One region of the Trichormus variabilis 0441 genome, then DNA from elsewhere that is predicted to be linked to it. Evidence: riboswitches for the same ligand, from Rfam matches in the RefSeq annotation. Region 1 holds a riboswitch; each other region holds the start of a gene.
The links. A riboswitch is a leader RNA that binds a small molecule or an ion and turns the genes downstream of it on or off. The one in region 1 is predicted to bind cobalamin.
Positions count from the first base shown of each region.

Region 2: it holds a riboswitch for cobalamin, as region 1 does, so the genes downstream of both, cobG (precorrin-3B synthase) here and GSQ19_RS06425 (DUF1636 domain-containing protein) in region 1, are expected to answer to the same signal.
Region 3: it holds a riboswitch for cobalamin, as region 1 does, so the genes downstream of both, GSQ19_RS27235 (DUF1636 family protein) here and GSQ19_RS06425 (DUF1636 domain-containing protein) in region 1, are expected to answer to the same signal.

Region 1 is NZ_CP047242.1:1,618,474-1,623,882, forward strand. It holds gene GSQ19_RS06420 (vWA domain-containing protein) at 1-1,459, shown strand, start outside; cobalamin riboswitch at 1,658-1,833, shown strand; gene GSQ19_RS06425 (DUF1636 domain-containing protein) at 1,852-2,244, shown strand; gene GSQ19_RS06430 (cobalt-precorrin-6A reductase) at 2,247-2,984, shown strand; gene GSQ19_RS06435 (cyanophycin synthetase) at 3,022-4,023, opposite strand; gene GSQ19_RS06440 (hypothetical protein) at 4,666-4,902, shown strand; gene GSQ19_RS06445 (glycoside hydrolase family 10-like protein) at 5,179-5,409, shown strand, end outside.
Region 2 is NZ_CP047242.1:4,871,834-4,877,242, reverse strand. It holds gene GSQ19_RS20075 (Dps family protein) at 1-495, shown strand, start outside; gene GSQ19_RS20070 (ChaB family protein) at 628-1,395, shown strand; cobalamin riboswitch at 1,652-1,805, shown strand; partial or broken gene cobG (precorrin-3B synthase) at 1,778-3,202, shown strand; gene GSQ19_RS30410 (precorrin-8X methylmutase) at 3,350-3,976, shown strand; gene GSQ19_RS20060 (precorrin-2 C(20)-methyltransferase) at 3,979-4,683, shown strand; gene GSQ19_RS20055 (AlbA family DNA-binding domain-containing protein) at 4,865-5,409, shown strand, end outside.
Region 3 is NZ_CP047243.1:178,406-183,814, forward strand. It holds gene GSQ19_RS27205 (ABC transporter ATP-binding protein) at 1-70, shown strand, start outside; gene GSQ19_RS27210 (hypothetical protein) at 77-406, opposite strand; partial or broken gene GSQ19_RS27215 (hypothetical protein) at 405-668, shown strand; gene GSQ19_RS27220 (chlorophyll a/b-binding protein) at 803-1,015, shown strand; gene GSQ19_RS27225 (hypothetical protein) at 1,078-1,317, shown strand; gene GSQ19_RS27230 (IS630-like element ISAva6 family transposase) at 1,449-2,537, opposite strand; cobalamin riboswitch at 2,693-2,835, shown strand; gene GSQ19_RS27235 (DUF1636 family protein) at 3,232-3,642, shown strand; gene GSQ19_RS27240 (TonB-dependent receptor plug domain-containing protein) at 3,854-5,409, shown strand, end outside.

The sequences.
Region 1 (5,409 bases):
CGATCCGCAAAAAATAAATCGTGTGCTACTGCTGACTGATGGTCATGCCAATATGGGTATTCAAGACCCAAAGATACTCACAGCCACATCAGCCCAAAAAGCTGAAGAAGGGATTACTACAACTACTTTGGGGTTTGCTCAAGGTTTCAATGAGGATCTACTAATTGGGATGGCGAGAGCTGCTAATGGCAACTTCTACTTCATTCAAAGCATTGATGAAGCAGCAGAAGTTTTTAGCATTGAACTAGATAGTCTTAGAGCTGTAGTAGGTCAAAACTTGAAAGTAACACTAGAGTTAGCTGATGGTATCACTCTGGTTGATACTTTAAGTCTTGCTAAAGTTAGCCAAAATGAAGCTGGTCAACCTGTAATTACCTTGGGGGAGCTTTACGAGGGAGAAGATAAGCTTCTGGGTTTGAGTTTGATGATATCCTCTGCTCAAGTAGGTAATTTACCAGTGATGAAGCTGCATTACAGTGCTGATGTAGTGCAGAATGACGTTATTCAAAGGGTTTCCGGAACAACAGATGTCATCGCCAAAGTTGGCACAGTTGAGGAATCAGCGTTAGCCTCTTCCAGTCATATTATCCTCGACCTCAGCCGCCTGACGATCGCCAAAGCTAAAGAAACAGCCCTCGAATTAGCAGAACATGGTCAGCATCAAGCAGCTGAAAAAACCCTCCGTGATTTGGTGCAGTATCTCCGAGACCAAGGCTTAAATGAGAATTTTGAAATTGCAGAAGAGATTGATCAGCTGGAGTATTTCGCAGGTCGAATTGCACAACAAGCTCTAGGTAACGCCGGGCGGAAAGAACTACGTGATCAAAGTTATCAAACAATGACGCGCAATCGCGGTGATCTGGTGGGGCGCGGTGTCACTGCTGGCGATGAAGTACACGCAATGCCGGTTGTCAATGAAATCGGTACTGGGGTGGAACTTGCTTGCGTCCGTGAAGGCGGTAAACTACGGATTAAAGTTATATCTGATGGTTACGACCAAACTAAAAATGTTCAATTTCCCCGTTCCATTCGTGCTGAAGGAGCGCGGTACATTGTTGAAGGGCTAGAATTGTCAAGTAATGGCTCTTTCTACCGTGTAGTCGGCAAAGTCAGTCGTTTTGCCAAACCTGGTGAAACAGACATTTTTGTTGCTCCTAGACAATCGAGATCAACTAACACAAGTAAAGCCTCCAAAGCTCCAGCTACTGCGGCCGATCTTCCCACCACTGACACCATAGATCATGGTGTTCTCATTCAATGCGTCAAAGATGGTAGCAAGTTACGCGCTAGGGTAGTCTCCGACGGATATGAACCGGATTGGAATATGCGTTTTCCCCGTTCCATTCGTGAGGAAGGAATGCTTTATGTGGTTGAGGAAGTGAAGACAGCACCTGATGGCAAGTCTTATATTGCTTCTGGCGAGATTAAGCGATTTTTACAACCGAATATTACTAACTAAATGAAGCTAAGGGTTTCCAACATAGGGCTAAATTAACTGTAGGGTGCGTCAGCTCTAATAATTTCGTACACATTAGAGGATTTTCTACATCTGACGCACCCTACTATTGTGCCAGTTGCGTAAGTCCTGATTTATTTTGAATTGATTCATACTCCTACACCCTGAGTTTTTCGTTTTCATGGGTAAGTCCTAGATGTTACGATTAAGTAAATATTCGGTTCTGGTGGGGAGCAGTCACCAGAGGTAACGGGGAAAGTATACCTGCACTCTTTCGTAGGTGAACGGTGTAAGTCCGGCGCTGTCCCGCAACTGTGAAGGAAAGAAAACTCTTGTAACTTTCCCAGCCAGAACGCCCGCCGAAATTGACGATTCTCAACATCTGCGAGGTACGGATGACTACTGATAATTCCTTGAGTGTGGCAGAACACACACTCTTTGTCTGCAAAACCTGCGCTAGTGTCTGGCAAGATGGTAAACGCGTAGGTGAAAGCGGCGGTCAAAAACTTTTAAATCAACTCCAACAGCTAGCACAAGAGTGGGAGTTACGGGATAAATTCCCGATCCGAGAAGTGGAATGTATGAGTGCTTGCAACCGTTCTTGTGTTGTAGCTTTTACAGGTAAAGGCAAATTAACTTATTTATTTGGTGATCTAGCTGTAGATGATCATGCCTCTGCGGTATTGGAATGTGCTAGTAAATACTACGATAAAGCAGATGGTTTACTGCCTTGGTCAGAACGTCCCGAACCTTTGAAAAAAGGCATTCTCGCCAGGATTCCCACCTGAAGATGCGCCTTTTAATTCTGGGTGGAACTGGAGATGCAGCCGAACTAAGTGCTAAAGTTGCAACTATTCCAGGTATTGAGGCGATCGCATCTTTAGCCGGTCGCACCCGTGAACCTTCTCTCCCATCTGGTAATGTCCGTGTTGGGGGTTTTGGTGGTGCGGCTGGATTGGCTGACTATCTGCGTCAGATGCAGGTTGATGTATTAATTGACGCTACCCACCCTTTTGCTGCACAAATTTCTGAGAATGCGGCGCTGGCGGCTGATGAGGTGGAGATACCACGTTTGATGTTAATCCGTCCTCCCTGGGTGAAAGTAGCAGGCGATCGCTGGATAGAAGTTGATACTACAAGCGCCGCCGCCGCTATTTTAAAAAATCAAGCCAAAAGAGTATTTTTAACTGTTGGGAGACAAGAACTCTCCGCTTTCGCTCATCTACATGATATTTGGTTTCTCATGCGGATGATCGATCCTCCGGCTGCTGATGCTTTAGTTCCGCCTGGGGTGATATTGTGCGATCGCGGCCCCTTTACCCTACCCCAAGAAAGAGACATTCTCATTCAACATAATATTGATACTTTAGTTAGTAAAAATAGTGGGGGTGATGCCACTTACGCCAAGATTATTGCAGCAAGAGAACTAGGCGTACAGGTTGTCATGGTCAATCGTCCAGTCGTACCAGCCTGTGAACAAGTAACAGACGCTGATGCGGCGGTAGCTTGGCTGCTAGAAAAGTTGTAATGATTCAGTTTTGGCATATGCCGTTCATCACGGCTACTTAATTTTCGCTGTTGTACTCCGTTTCCAATGCTTTCAAAACTTTGAGATATAAATCTTCCACTCTCTTAGTTTGAATATCTCCAATGGAAGCATAATGTGTTAAGCCAGGAGAACCATTAACTTCAATAATCACATAATCCACCATAGGTCTGGTAATATCTTGAGTAATTATATCCAAACCCATTAATCGCAATCCCATATCTTTTGTGACGTTTAAAGCCAATTTCTGAAAGTCGGGATGAATATTTTCCGTAACATCCACTGCTTCACCGCCACTAGATAAATTAGCATTATCTAAAAGATATACAACCTTACCATTGGGAATCACACTGTTTAAATTGAGACTTTGCTTCTGCAACTTGCGTTTAATCCGAAAGTCATCAACATCAATAATTTTTTTTCCCAAATTTTGGATGAAACCATCTTGCTTACGTTGTATTAATTCTGTAACATTTGATTTTCCATCTCCAATTACTGATAGTGGTAGCCTTTGATATGCCGCTATTATTTCGTCATCTATCACCACAATTCTGTAATCTTTACCTAGATAAAATCTCTCAATAATCAATCCTGCATTAGCTCGCAATATTTTTTTGGCTACTTGATAATACTCCGTTTTGTTATGAATTTTTGTAACTAATTTTCCTTGGCTTAAATTAATGGGTTTAATAATTACTGGAAATCCAATAAGTTTAGCATATTCAAATCCAGCATCAATATCTCGTTCGTTACCTATTTTTTTACATAATTTCTGATTAAAAAATGTTTGCCCTTCAGTCACATGATAGCCAAAATGTTTGAGGAAAAATTTTGAATAACCCTTATCTTTGGCTATTTCTGCGGAACCAAAACCGTTAATATTTAATTTCGTGGTACTAAAAAATGATTTTTTTCCATTTTTAAATGTAATATGCCCCACTAATTCATATTCTGGATCTACCACAACAACCGCACCTATTTGAGGTGCTATCTTCTGAATTATTGACGTGACTAATGGCATTTTTTAGTCCAAAAGTATAATTTAATGCAGGAATTTTAACTAACATCTCAATCTTGGTCAAGATAAAAACTATTAAAATTCCTCACCCACAAGGGGATGGAGTTTCCTGCCGCTTTTATGAATACTAAATTCAACTGTTTGACCATTTATTTTGCAAGTTTATGTGAATGTTAAGAAATTAACTCAAACAATCTCAGCGAGATTGAATGATTATTCTATACTTATATACTTTATTACATAAAGGTAGAACATATACTAAATATTTAGAATTTTTCGTAATTTTTAATACAAAATATTTTCAATAAATACTAGTACTAAGTTTATCTGAAGAAATTATACCAATAACTACAGTAGTGGCAATTTACTAAATTTAATTTTAAGCCTAAGTTTTCTTTCTATCCTTAGCGATCGCTGCTAAAAGACTGGAGTGAAGAATCTGTAGTCAAGTCAGTCTATTGCTGATTTACAAATAGAAGGCGACTACAATTCATAACTTAGAGTTAGGTCTAAAATATAGCACTCAGTGTTGACAATTTTTAAATAATCGAATAACAAGGTGGCAGATCATAAAAAAAGAGTTAGTAAATCTCTGCTCAGATATTTACTAACACCTTACTGAAACTTTATACGGTTAAGACAATCATGCCACAAAACACTGAATACACAACAACAAACTCTGAAACTCAGCCAATCGCCTATAAACAACGTCTAAATTCTTGGGCTATTGCGCGGTTACTTCCTGATACACAACGTGAGATTGTGGCTCGCTTTCGCAGTCGTTCTGATGCAGATGGTTACATACAGCATCTACGCCAAGTAATACCGAATGCTTCCTTTATGATTGTTTTTGACTGTCAACGTGAAGAAGCAGCTATTTAAAGTTTGACTATGTTTTTAGCTCAGGGTGTAGGGGTGTAAGGCTTCCCCACCCCTGCCCTCTGCCTTGAAAGGGGTGTAGGGGTGTAAGGGTGTAGTGAAAACATATCTTTCACGTTTGACTGTGCAACTTGCTTCATCGGGACTGCTTTTTTATGCAACTTCAACTCAATATTAAGAGAATTTTGGTGAGATTATAGCGATCGCTTCCTGTAACGCTCTCATATTGCTAGATTTGCCAAGGATATCTACAATCAAGCAAACTAGCAGCAAATAACAATGGTATCTACTACTACACGTTTCTCCGATATTCCTAACCATTGGGCGCGTCCGTTCATCGAAGCTTTGGCAGCAAGACGGATTTTAAATGGCTATCCTGATGGAACTTTTCGCCCTAATAATTCAGTTACCCGTGCTGAGTTCGCCGCTATAGTTGCAGCCGTATTTAATATATCTGTAAAACGTCCGTACATTAATTTTACTGACGTACCGACAAGTAATTGGGCAGCA
Region 2 (5,409 bases), 3.1 Mb from region 1:
GTAATTAATCTGTTGAATCAAGATTTAGCAGATTCTTATTTACTTTTGGTGAAAACAAAAAAATACCATTGGGATGTAGTCGGGCCACAGTTCCGCAGTCTACATCAATTATGGGAAGAACACTACGAAAAACTAACAGAGAATATTGATGCGATCGCTGAACGAGTCCGGACTCTGGGTGGTTATCCTATAGGTTCAATGGAAGGATTTCTGCAAATCGCTACTCTCAAAGAACACGCCGGAGATGTTCCCAGTGCTACGGGAATGGTGGCTAATCTTGTACAGGATCATGAGCAATTGATTCGCAACCTCAGAGACCATGTAGACCGCAGTGGTGATGAGTTCCAGGATCAAGGAACTGCCGACTTCCTCACCGGACTCATGGAAGAACACGAAGAGATCGCTTGGATGTTGCGCTCATTTATTGAAGGGCAACCAATCGAGCCAAATGGTACACAACCAGCAACAGAAACTAAAACACCTGTTGGTGTGTAATGCTTTTAGTCAATAGTCAAAATCAAAATTTTTGGACTGTGGACTATTGACTATTGACCACCCTCAGAAAAGTTTTTTGGTTCAGTGCCTAAGTCCTAAGAATAAATAAAAATAAAATTAGGGAGTATACAAGTGCCAGAAGTTTATCAAGCAGAACGTACTATCTCTGCCGTATTTAAAGAGCAGAAACAAGTTGATGATGTAATTCGCCGTTTGTTAGATAGAGGTGTACCTAGAGACCATATCTCAGTCATGGGTAGAAACTTTCAATCCGAAACTCGGATTGCAGGTTTTATCACCAAAAGAGATGTGATTTTGGGTGGTTTGCGAACAGGAGCGATTTTTGGTTCCTTGTTTGGTTCCTTCCTCAGCTTGTTAACAGGTGTAGGCGTACTGTTTATTCCCTTCGTCGGGCCGATTGTGGCAGCAGGCCCCATCAGTGCTTTACTATTGGGGGCGGCTAGTGGGGCGATCGCTGGTAGTGCTGGCGCTGGCTTAGTCTCAGTTCTGACAACCTTGGGAATGCCAGAAGATAAAGCTGCAATCTACCAAACCCGCCTACAAGCCGGTGAGTTTTTGTTATTAACCGAAGTACCAAGCGATCGCACTGGTGAATTTCAGCTACTCTTGGAAAGTGCTGGTGCAGAAGAAATCAGCACAATTGATAAAACTTTGGCTCGTCCTTGTCCTGGGCCTTGCAAGAGTTCAGAAGATTTATCTCCTGAAGTGCGTTCTCATCTTTCTTCGGAAGCTCAAAGCACCTTTATTGAACGCTATAACGGTGTATTGAACGAGACTAGTGATGAGTTTACAGCTGAACAAGCAGCTTGGGAAGCTGTTCATCAAAAATTTGACGAAGATGAAAACGGCGTTTGGTCAAAAGCTAAAGTCGGAGTTTAGCAACGGTATTTTGGTTTTTTGTTAATAGTTTCAGAGCTAAAAACTGAGATAACCGATTTATTAAGTAAGTCGGTTATTTTTTGCTAATTAACAAAGATAATAGAGTTATACCGTTTCTTAATGTAGCTTGCCTGGCGTAGCCATAGATGCACTTTATTCTGTACTGTAGAGACGTTGTATGCAACGTCTCTACATCATTTATTTGACGCAACTTCATAGAGAATTGGTATTAATGAAAAATATGAAGCAGTCAATATGATAAGTGGCAACTCATGGTAAATTACTAAAGCTTGGTGTTGGGAAACTCCGGTGCGATTCCGGGGCTGTGCCGCAGCTGTAATGAAAAGTCACAAGCGAAATTCTTGTAACTTTCCGAGTCAGAATGCCAATTCCAAGAGTTAGCTGTCTAATCTCTGCGTCGCACAGAGAAGGAGTGATTGTCTTGTTGTCTGGTTCAACACCTTGTCCTGGCTTGTTTTATGCCACACCTGCCCAAGATGGGATTTTGTCTCGCATCAGAATACCAGGTGGAATTATTAATAGTAAACAATGTCAGGCGATCGCAGATATTGCTGACGAATACGGTGGCGGCTATGTGGATGTGACAAATCGTGCTAACATCCAAATCCGGGAAATTCGCGCCGACATCGATTCTCCAGTCCTCAAGCGCCTGCAAGAACTTGGTTTGGGTTCTCGCAATACAGGTGTAGACCAAATCCGTAATATTATGACCAGTCCCACGGCTGGTATTGATCCTCAAGAATTAATTGATACCCGTTCCTTCGTTAGAAGTTGGGATAGTTACATTACTGAAAATTCTGCCTTGTCAAGACTATCGGCAAAGTTTAGCGTGTGTTTTGATGGTGGTGGATTAGTTTCGGTAAGCGATCGCCTCAACGATATCACCTTTGCTGCCACTTTAGTAGAGAACAGAGTTTACTTCCGTCTGTGCTTAAGTATCGGTGCAAAAGGAAAACCACCCATTGACACCGGAATTTTGTTGTCACCAGAGGAATGTTTACCAGTCCTCATGGCTTTGACAGAGGTTTACTTAGCTCATACTGATGCTCATAATAAACGCAAGCCCCGACTGCGAGAAGTAGTGAATAGTTTGGGGTTAGATAATTATCTTCAAGAAGTTGAGAAACTTTTAACTATTTCCTTTGGGGGGAAGAACCTAACCCCCCTACCCCCTTCCCTCGTAGGGAAGGGGGAGAAGACAAAGCATTTCTCCCCTCTCCTTGTAGGAGAGGGGTTGGGGGAGAGGTCACATACTAAATACCACCACATCGGTATTCATCCCCAACACCAACAAAACTTATACTACATTGGTCTTGTTTTACCCCTTGGTCGCTTGGAAACTTGGCAATTAAAGAGTCTAGCTGATTTATCTGCTAAATATGGGAACGGGACTCTCAGGTTGACACCTTGGCAGAACTTGTTGTTAACAGATATTCCCCAACAATGGCTGACTGAGGTTCAAAGTCACATTTTGGGGTTAGGATTAGACTTCTCAGCCGCAAATATTAAGAGTGGCTTAGTAGCTTGTTCTGGTATTCAAGGTTGTGCGGCTGCTGCTACAGATACTAAAAGTCATGCCCTCGCGCTAGCAGATTACCTGGAATCCCACATCACCCTAGAACACCCAGTGACTATCCACTTTAGCGGTTGTGATAAATCCTGCGCCCACCACGGCGATAGTGATATTACTCTACTTGGTGTTAATAATGAAACCGGAGAAGGATATCAAGTGTATGTGGGTGACCGTGATAGTCGTGAAAAGTTCGGTCGGGAAGTCCATCCCTATATAGCTGTTGCTGAATTGCCGACAACAATAGAGCAAATATTGGGAATGTATAAAAACGAATATGCAAAACCAGACGAATCCTTCGGACAATGCACTAATCACCATGAAACACCCCAACTAAAGCAGTTATTTCCTCAAGCAAATCCCATGTCTGACTACATCCACGATGCCAATGAAATTTACCGCAATTCCTTTGCTATCATCCGATCGGAAGCAAATCTAGATATACTCCCGCCAGATATAGCAAAAGTTGCAGTACGCCTGATTCATGCCTGTGGAATGACTGATATTGTCACAGACTTGGGATATTCAGCCACCGCAGCACAGTCTGGCAGGGCAGCACTAGCAGTCGGCGCACCGATTTTGTGTGATTGTCGTATGGTAGCCGACGGGGTGACAAGGCGGCGCTTACCTGCTGACAACCAGGTTATTTGTACCTTGAATGAACCAGAAGTACCAGAACTAGCAAAAAAATTGGGTAATACACGTTCGGCGGCGGCTTTAGAATTGTGGATACCCCATCTAGAAGGGGCAGTTGTCGCCATTGGGAACGCACCTACAGCCCTATTTCGCCTATTGGAAATGCTAGATGCAGGATGCCCCAAACCTGCCTTAATCTTGGGTTTCCCAGTCGGGTTTGTGGGCGCGGCTGAATCAAAAGCCGCATTGGCAGCAGATAGCCGTAATATCCCATATATGACTTTACACGGTCGGCGGGGTGGGAGTGCGATCGCCGCCGCCGCAGTTAACGCCCTGGCAACGGAGGAAGAATAACCATGACAGCTAAAGGTCGTCTCTACGGGGTGGGTGTAGGGCCAGGAGACCCCGAACTATTGACCATCAAAGCATTGCGGTTATTACGTGCTGCTCCTGTCATTGCCTATCAATCAGCCACAGATAAAGAGAGTATAGCGCGAGCGATCGTTTCTCAATATCTCACAGGAGAACAAATCGAAGTAGCCTATCATCTCCCCCGCGCCTTAGAACCAGAAAAAGCCCAGGACATTTACGACCAAGAAGTTGCACCCATAGCCGAACACCTAGCAGCCGGAAGAGATGTAGTCGTACTTTGTGAAGGCGACCCGTTTTTTTACGGTTCATTTATGTATGTATTCACACGACTTTCGGAAAAGTATCAAACGGAAGTCGTCCCTGGCGTTTCCTCACTAATGGCTTGTCCAGTTTCCTTGGGTGTACCCTTCACCTACTACAACGATATTCTCACCGTACTACCCGCACCCCTCCCAGCAGAAGAACTCACTTCCAAATTGCTGACAACCGATGCAGCCGCCATTATGAAACTAGGTCGCCACTTCACCAAAGTGCGCGATGTCTTGCATAAATTAGGACTAGCATCACGGGCATTATATATCGAGCGAGCAACAACAACACACCAAAGGATTGTACCTTTAGATGAAGTTGACCCGGCTGAAGTACCTTATTTTGCGATGATTGTGATACCTACAAAGAGTCGGTTGTAGAAGTTTTGTACCAACCAATGCTCATATTATTTTTTAATTAGTGTTGGACTAACTGTTCTTATATTTTGAAAATTGGAAAATTATCTTTTTGTTATACTGTCTCTTCTAATGTTTTGTTTATAGGTTTAGACACATAACATCTTTTGACTGCCACATTAAATTAGAATAAAGAAATAATGCTATGAAAGAACCTTGGGATTGGGAAGAGGAAGATATTGAATTACTCATACAAGAAGGAGTTCAAGAAAGCCTTGAGCTTGACTACAAAGCGTGTGAGGCTCTCCAAAAAACTGATGCTAAACGAAGGGAAATTAGTAAAGATGTATCTGCTTTTGCTAACTCAGCAGGAGGCGTAATCATATATGGCGTAATTGAGGAGCATCATCTTCCAATTAAAATTGATGTTGGTTATGATCCCGCAGACATAACAAAAGAATGGCTTGAACAAGTAATCAATTCAAAGATTCAACGTCGTATTGATGGTATCAGGATCAAGCAAATTGAACTAAAGCAAAATAATCCTGGACGCGTTATTTATGTGGTTAACATTCCACAAAGCAAACGTGCGCCTCACATGGCAGATAATCATATTTTCTACAAAAGGTTTAATTATCAGTCGGTTCCGATGGAGGAGTACGAAGTTCGAGATACTGCTAATCGTGCTGATGCTCCTGACTTAGCACTACAATTTTGCATTGAGAACAACTCAGTTAGACTGGATTTTGA
Region 3 (5,409 bases), on a different replicon from region 1:
GGAACATGATCCCAGCATTGATAAGTTACGTATTAGCTTCTTCCTAGATAGGGGAATTGAGAGCAGATGATAAATGTCAAACCTTGGGGCTTTTCTCGTCTGTTTTTTTGTCTTTATCGACACGAAACAGAGAATCACTAGAAGTATTCATAACTGCATCATATCGCTGGCGATCTGCTGAAAGCAGCAGCGCTTCCGCAGAGCGGACGCTTACGCGAACGCTATCGCCCAAATCTTGATTCCAGTTATCAAGTAGAGAACGAGCTGCTGCTGGTATTACATAACGCAGTGATTTTCCTGTTTTCTTATTCTTAATTACAACAACCCCTGAAGTTGACCCAACGGAGATTGAAGGTTCTCGAACTGCGATCGCTGATGAACATCGCTCATTCTTAGAAAAAGTCATGGTTAAAGCCGGATTTGCAGATTTGTATGATGCAAGAGACTTTACCGAAGCGGTGTTCCGCGTGATGCGCGACTTAATGACGACCGAAGCCAGCGATGTCTAGCGACAAGCCGCTTCTCTACGAGAGGCTACGCCAACGCCAACGCGTCTACGCGTAGAGGCAGAATTGCATACAGAGGCTGTACTTACTGATGAGAAAGCACTCCAGTTCGAGGTAGCCGATCTTTGGAAAGATACCAATCCAATAGTAGGATTTTTGACGCTACGCGAACACATATACGGTATCTTCGACTATTTTTAGTACGGTTAACCGTTTTTTTGAATATGTCAAGTGCTTGCAAAAAATATTTACATAGTGTTATATTTAGTTATATAAACCAGCAAAAGAAAAAAGACATGACTAGCAAAGGCTTCACTATGAACGAACTCGGTCAACTCAACAACTTTGCAATTGAACCAAAGGTTTATGTAGATCAAACCCCAAGAGCAGGTTTTACAGAGTACGCCGAAAAACTCAATGGGCGTTTGGCCATGATTGGTTTTGTCTCACTCATAGCTGTAGAAGTTGTCACAGGACACGGCTTGATTGGATGGCTGACAAGCTTGTAAATAATTTCGACTATTCAAAAATTTCATTCAATTAACGCATAAAATATTAATCCAGGAGAGTTATGAGAACTGATTTTGATTTCCCTAAACAAGATTTAATTGGCCCCGTTGTTTTTCGACCTGATTTCACCAACTTTGAGAAAATCAATTCCAACCAAGCTTGGTCATTATTTTTCACCGCAGGTCAAGATGACAAAGCACTTGGACAAGAAATTGAATTAGGCAAGTTTTTCACTAACCTTTTAATTGCTGTAGGAGTCACAGGAATCCTTTGGGGAACTTTCTTCAGTAATTTGGGATAAGCAATTGTGTAAGCGTGTTCAATTGAATAAATTCACTTGAAGTCTTGGCTATAGCAACCAAGACTTCTTTTAGTATTTGGGTATGTCTGGCGATTAGCCTTCATTCTTATACTAAATTGGGAAAGGAAGTATTAATTGAATAACTGAGGTCGAATTTGGCAAATCCAATCAAACCCAACCTTGCCATGAACAATTTGAGGGTGAGACATTAACCATTGACAACGAGAAATTAACACAGTTTCTAGTTCATCGAGAGTAGAAAACATCTGATTAGCAACAGCTTCACGTAGAAGCGACCAAACACACTCAGTCGGTTGGAGTTGAGGTGTATAAGCAGGCAGAGGAAACAGAATGATACCAGCTGGCAACATTAATTGTTTACTGGTATGCCAACCAGCTTGATCAACAAGCAAAACAATGATTTTGTGATGATGAGGATTGACTTCAGCGGCAAAAGCATCTAAAGCCATTTGCATGACAGCAATGTTGACTCTGGGTAAAATCAAGAAAAAACTCTCGCCAGTAGCTGGATGGACAAATCCATAAGTATAAAGCCATTGGTAACGAGTGCGATGCACAGCATTGGGACGATGACCTACTGGTGTCCAAACTCGACGGACGATGGGTTTGAGGCCTAATCGAGCTTCATCTTCTGCCCAAACTTCAACTGATTTGTGCGGATGGAGGAAACGTAACAATCGCACAAACTCCGTTAACTCAGTTTTAAACATCTGTCTTTGAACAAAAGTTGCCGCCTCAGTATGCAGAGGTCGTGGTTGTTGCAGACTAAATCCTAGCCTTTTGAGGTAATCCCAAGCTGTAGTGACATGGAGTGTAATTCCAAACTGTACTCGGATCAATTCCCCTACTTTTGGCGCACTCCATAACCCCCCATCTTCTGGTGGTGAAGCTAACCTTTGGCGCAACCACTGTTGTTGCTCGTTTGTGAGTGCAAGTTTTTTTCCTCCTGGTTTCAGTTTCTGTTGATTGATGATTCCGTTTGCTCCTAGCTTGTTGTATCGCCGCACGATTTTTCTCACCCAGTCCCCTGAGAATCCCACAATCTCTGCTACCTTTTGCGCTGACAACTGTGGTTGTTGATTGAGCAATTTAATCACTAACCATCGGGTTTTCTCTTGTGCATCTTCACATCGGCGATAACTTTGTTCTATTTCTTCTGTTGATAGATGCTCTGTTAGTTTTATCCTGGGACGTACCATTTTTCTAGCCTTTTTCCCTCTGCTTCAAATGATACTACCTTTCCCTATTCAGTATTAGTTATGCGATCGCCCTAGCTTTTGCTGATTTTGGTACAGTGGGGATTACTTTACGTTTTAAGTAGCGGCTGAATTTCAGCATCATTGCTGTGGTACTATTTTCTCAATAGCAACTCGGTTCTGGTGGGGGTCAGCCATCAGAGGTAACGGGGAAAGTCCGGTGTGAATCCGGCGCTGTCCCGCAGCTGTAATGGGGCTTATGCCTCAAAGTCAGAATGCCCGCCGAAAGTACAACACATTCTTATCTGCGAGGTACAGATGAATAACGCAATCAATACTCTGCCCATTAAAGAGGATAACTGTCTCATAGCGTCATATATACGCCACACACTACTTTCTATGAGACTGTAGATATTTCCATACAGATATCAATACTTACACGGAAAGTTATAGATACAAACTGGAAAACACAGTTGTATTTTATCTTTCGCTTTGCATATTTACTTTACCCAAGCTAGAGGTAACTTTACGCCTACCTGCACCAAACGCTTAACAGCGAATGCGTCTAAGCTTCCTCGTTGCGTTAGCTTCTCTTTTATAGACGCTACCACGAACCCACAGTGTAGGAGTACAGCAACGCCTAGCGGTAAATGCGTAAGGCTAATTCATGCTATCAATCAGCAACGCCTGAAAATCAATGAGCAAAAAACAACATACTTTATTTGTCTGCACGACCTGTGCCAGTGTGTGGCAAGATGGCAAGCGAGTTGGTGAAAGTGGTGGACAGCAGCTATTGCAACAACTCCAAGCACTTGCACAAAATTGGGAATTGCAACATAAATTCTCCATTCAAGGAGTTGAATGTATGAGTGCTTGCAACCATGCTTGTACTATCGCCTTTACAGGAGAAGGGAAATTAACCTATCTTTTCGGCAATTTAGCAGTTGATGATAGTCCATCTGCAATACTGCAATGTGCAACTCAATACTACGTCAACCCTGATGGTTTACTACCTTGGTCAGAACGTCCAGAACGTTTAAAAACAGGAATTTTAGCAAAAATCCCACCCCTAAATAAGTGGGCAAAATTAACCGTGGATTGCTGTTAATTAATTACCAGTAGTACATCAAGTTCGTAGTAAAGCCTTTAGTCCTTACTACGAACCTTTGAAACAAGCTTGTAAGTTACACCATTTACATAATAATAATAATCATTATCAAAATATTGCAGGTTTCCTACTGGCTGAAAGTTTTTTACCAAAAAAGCTCAAATCTTTGCTGACAATCAATTTTTAGTTATACAGGTGGCTTAAATTACCAATGCGTACTCAGTTTATTGCCAGATGGGGAACTCAACTTATCGTTTCTAGTTTGACTATCACCGCAGGGATGCTGTGGAAAAGTTCCAGCATTATAGCCACAGAAGTTCTACAAATTTCCGAGTTTCCACAAGAGGAAGGTTCCGCCAAAGACTTACAACCAGTTGCAGAAGTAACATCTCAAAATACAACAGAAACCGAACCCGACATTGAACTGACAGTTATTGACAAACTGTTAAATGAACCTGTATTTTCCCCTTTTCGCCGCGAGGGAACAGTCAAAGATTCCACCCGTCCGGTGTATGTCATTACCGGCGAAGAAATGGAAGCGCAAGGTGCAAGAACCGTCAGAGAAGCACTGCGATTTCTTCCTGGTATTTTAGGTGACGGTACAGTTGGGACAGAAGTAAATGCTTTAAGTGGTCAATTTATTCGCGGTTCTAACACCGGACAAGTCTTAATCTTATTAGATGGTAGACCAATTAATAATTTAGGTGGTGGTGGTTTCGACCTGTCAGAATTTACCACTAATAATATTGAAAGAGTTGAAGTCTTACCAGGAGGTGGTTCAACTCTTTATGGTTCAGATGCAATAGGTGGGGTAATTAATATTGTTACCCGTCGTCCTACAGAGCAAATTACCACAGAAACTAAAGTTAATTTTGGTTCCTATGGATTGAACCAACAAAGTATTCAAAATAGTGGAAAATCAGGTGATATTTCTTGGGTAGTTGGATATAACCGGACTCAAGCACAAAATAATTATCGCTTTCGTATTCCTGAAGCTAACTTTGAGGGAACGAGAAGAAATAATGACGCACTCTTTAATAACTTTAACGTCAAACTAGAGGCAAATTTAGGTAAACGCAACACCTTAACCCTCTCCACTCTATATTTAGGTAAAGAACAGGGAGTACCTGGAGGTGTACCCATTCCTTTCCCCCAATTTGGACAGGGATTTTTTAACTCTCTCACCGAGAATAACCGCAAATACACAGACCAAGTTCTTACTGATTTAACCTGGAATTCTCAATTAGGAAGCGGAGATGATTCACTCTTAACAGCGAGAGTTTACGCTGATTTTCTCAACACTCGTTTTGATAATCGTAGTGGTGCAATCACATCTCAAAATCGCTTTGATACCAAACAGGATTCCTATGGTATTCAAGTTACCCATAATTGGAATGTTGCGAAGAATCAGACCTTAGTTTATGGCTTTGACTATCGTAATACTAATGTACGTAACACCACATTTAATTATGGGACAAACATCACCAGAGAAAATTATGATGATGCTATAGGACAAGGTGCAATTTTCGGTAAGTATGAAGTTAACTTTTCTCCTAGTTTTAGTATGAATTTAGGAGTGCGGCAAGATTTTAGTAGTTTGGTCAATGGTTCGTTTACTTCACCATCTGTAGGAGCAAAATTCGCACTTTCAGATGCAACTACAATCAGAGCCAACTATATCAGAAATTTCCGTGCGCCGACGATCGCCAATTTATTTAATACTAATCCTACTAATATTGGTAATCCTGACCTCAAGCCAGAACAAGG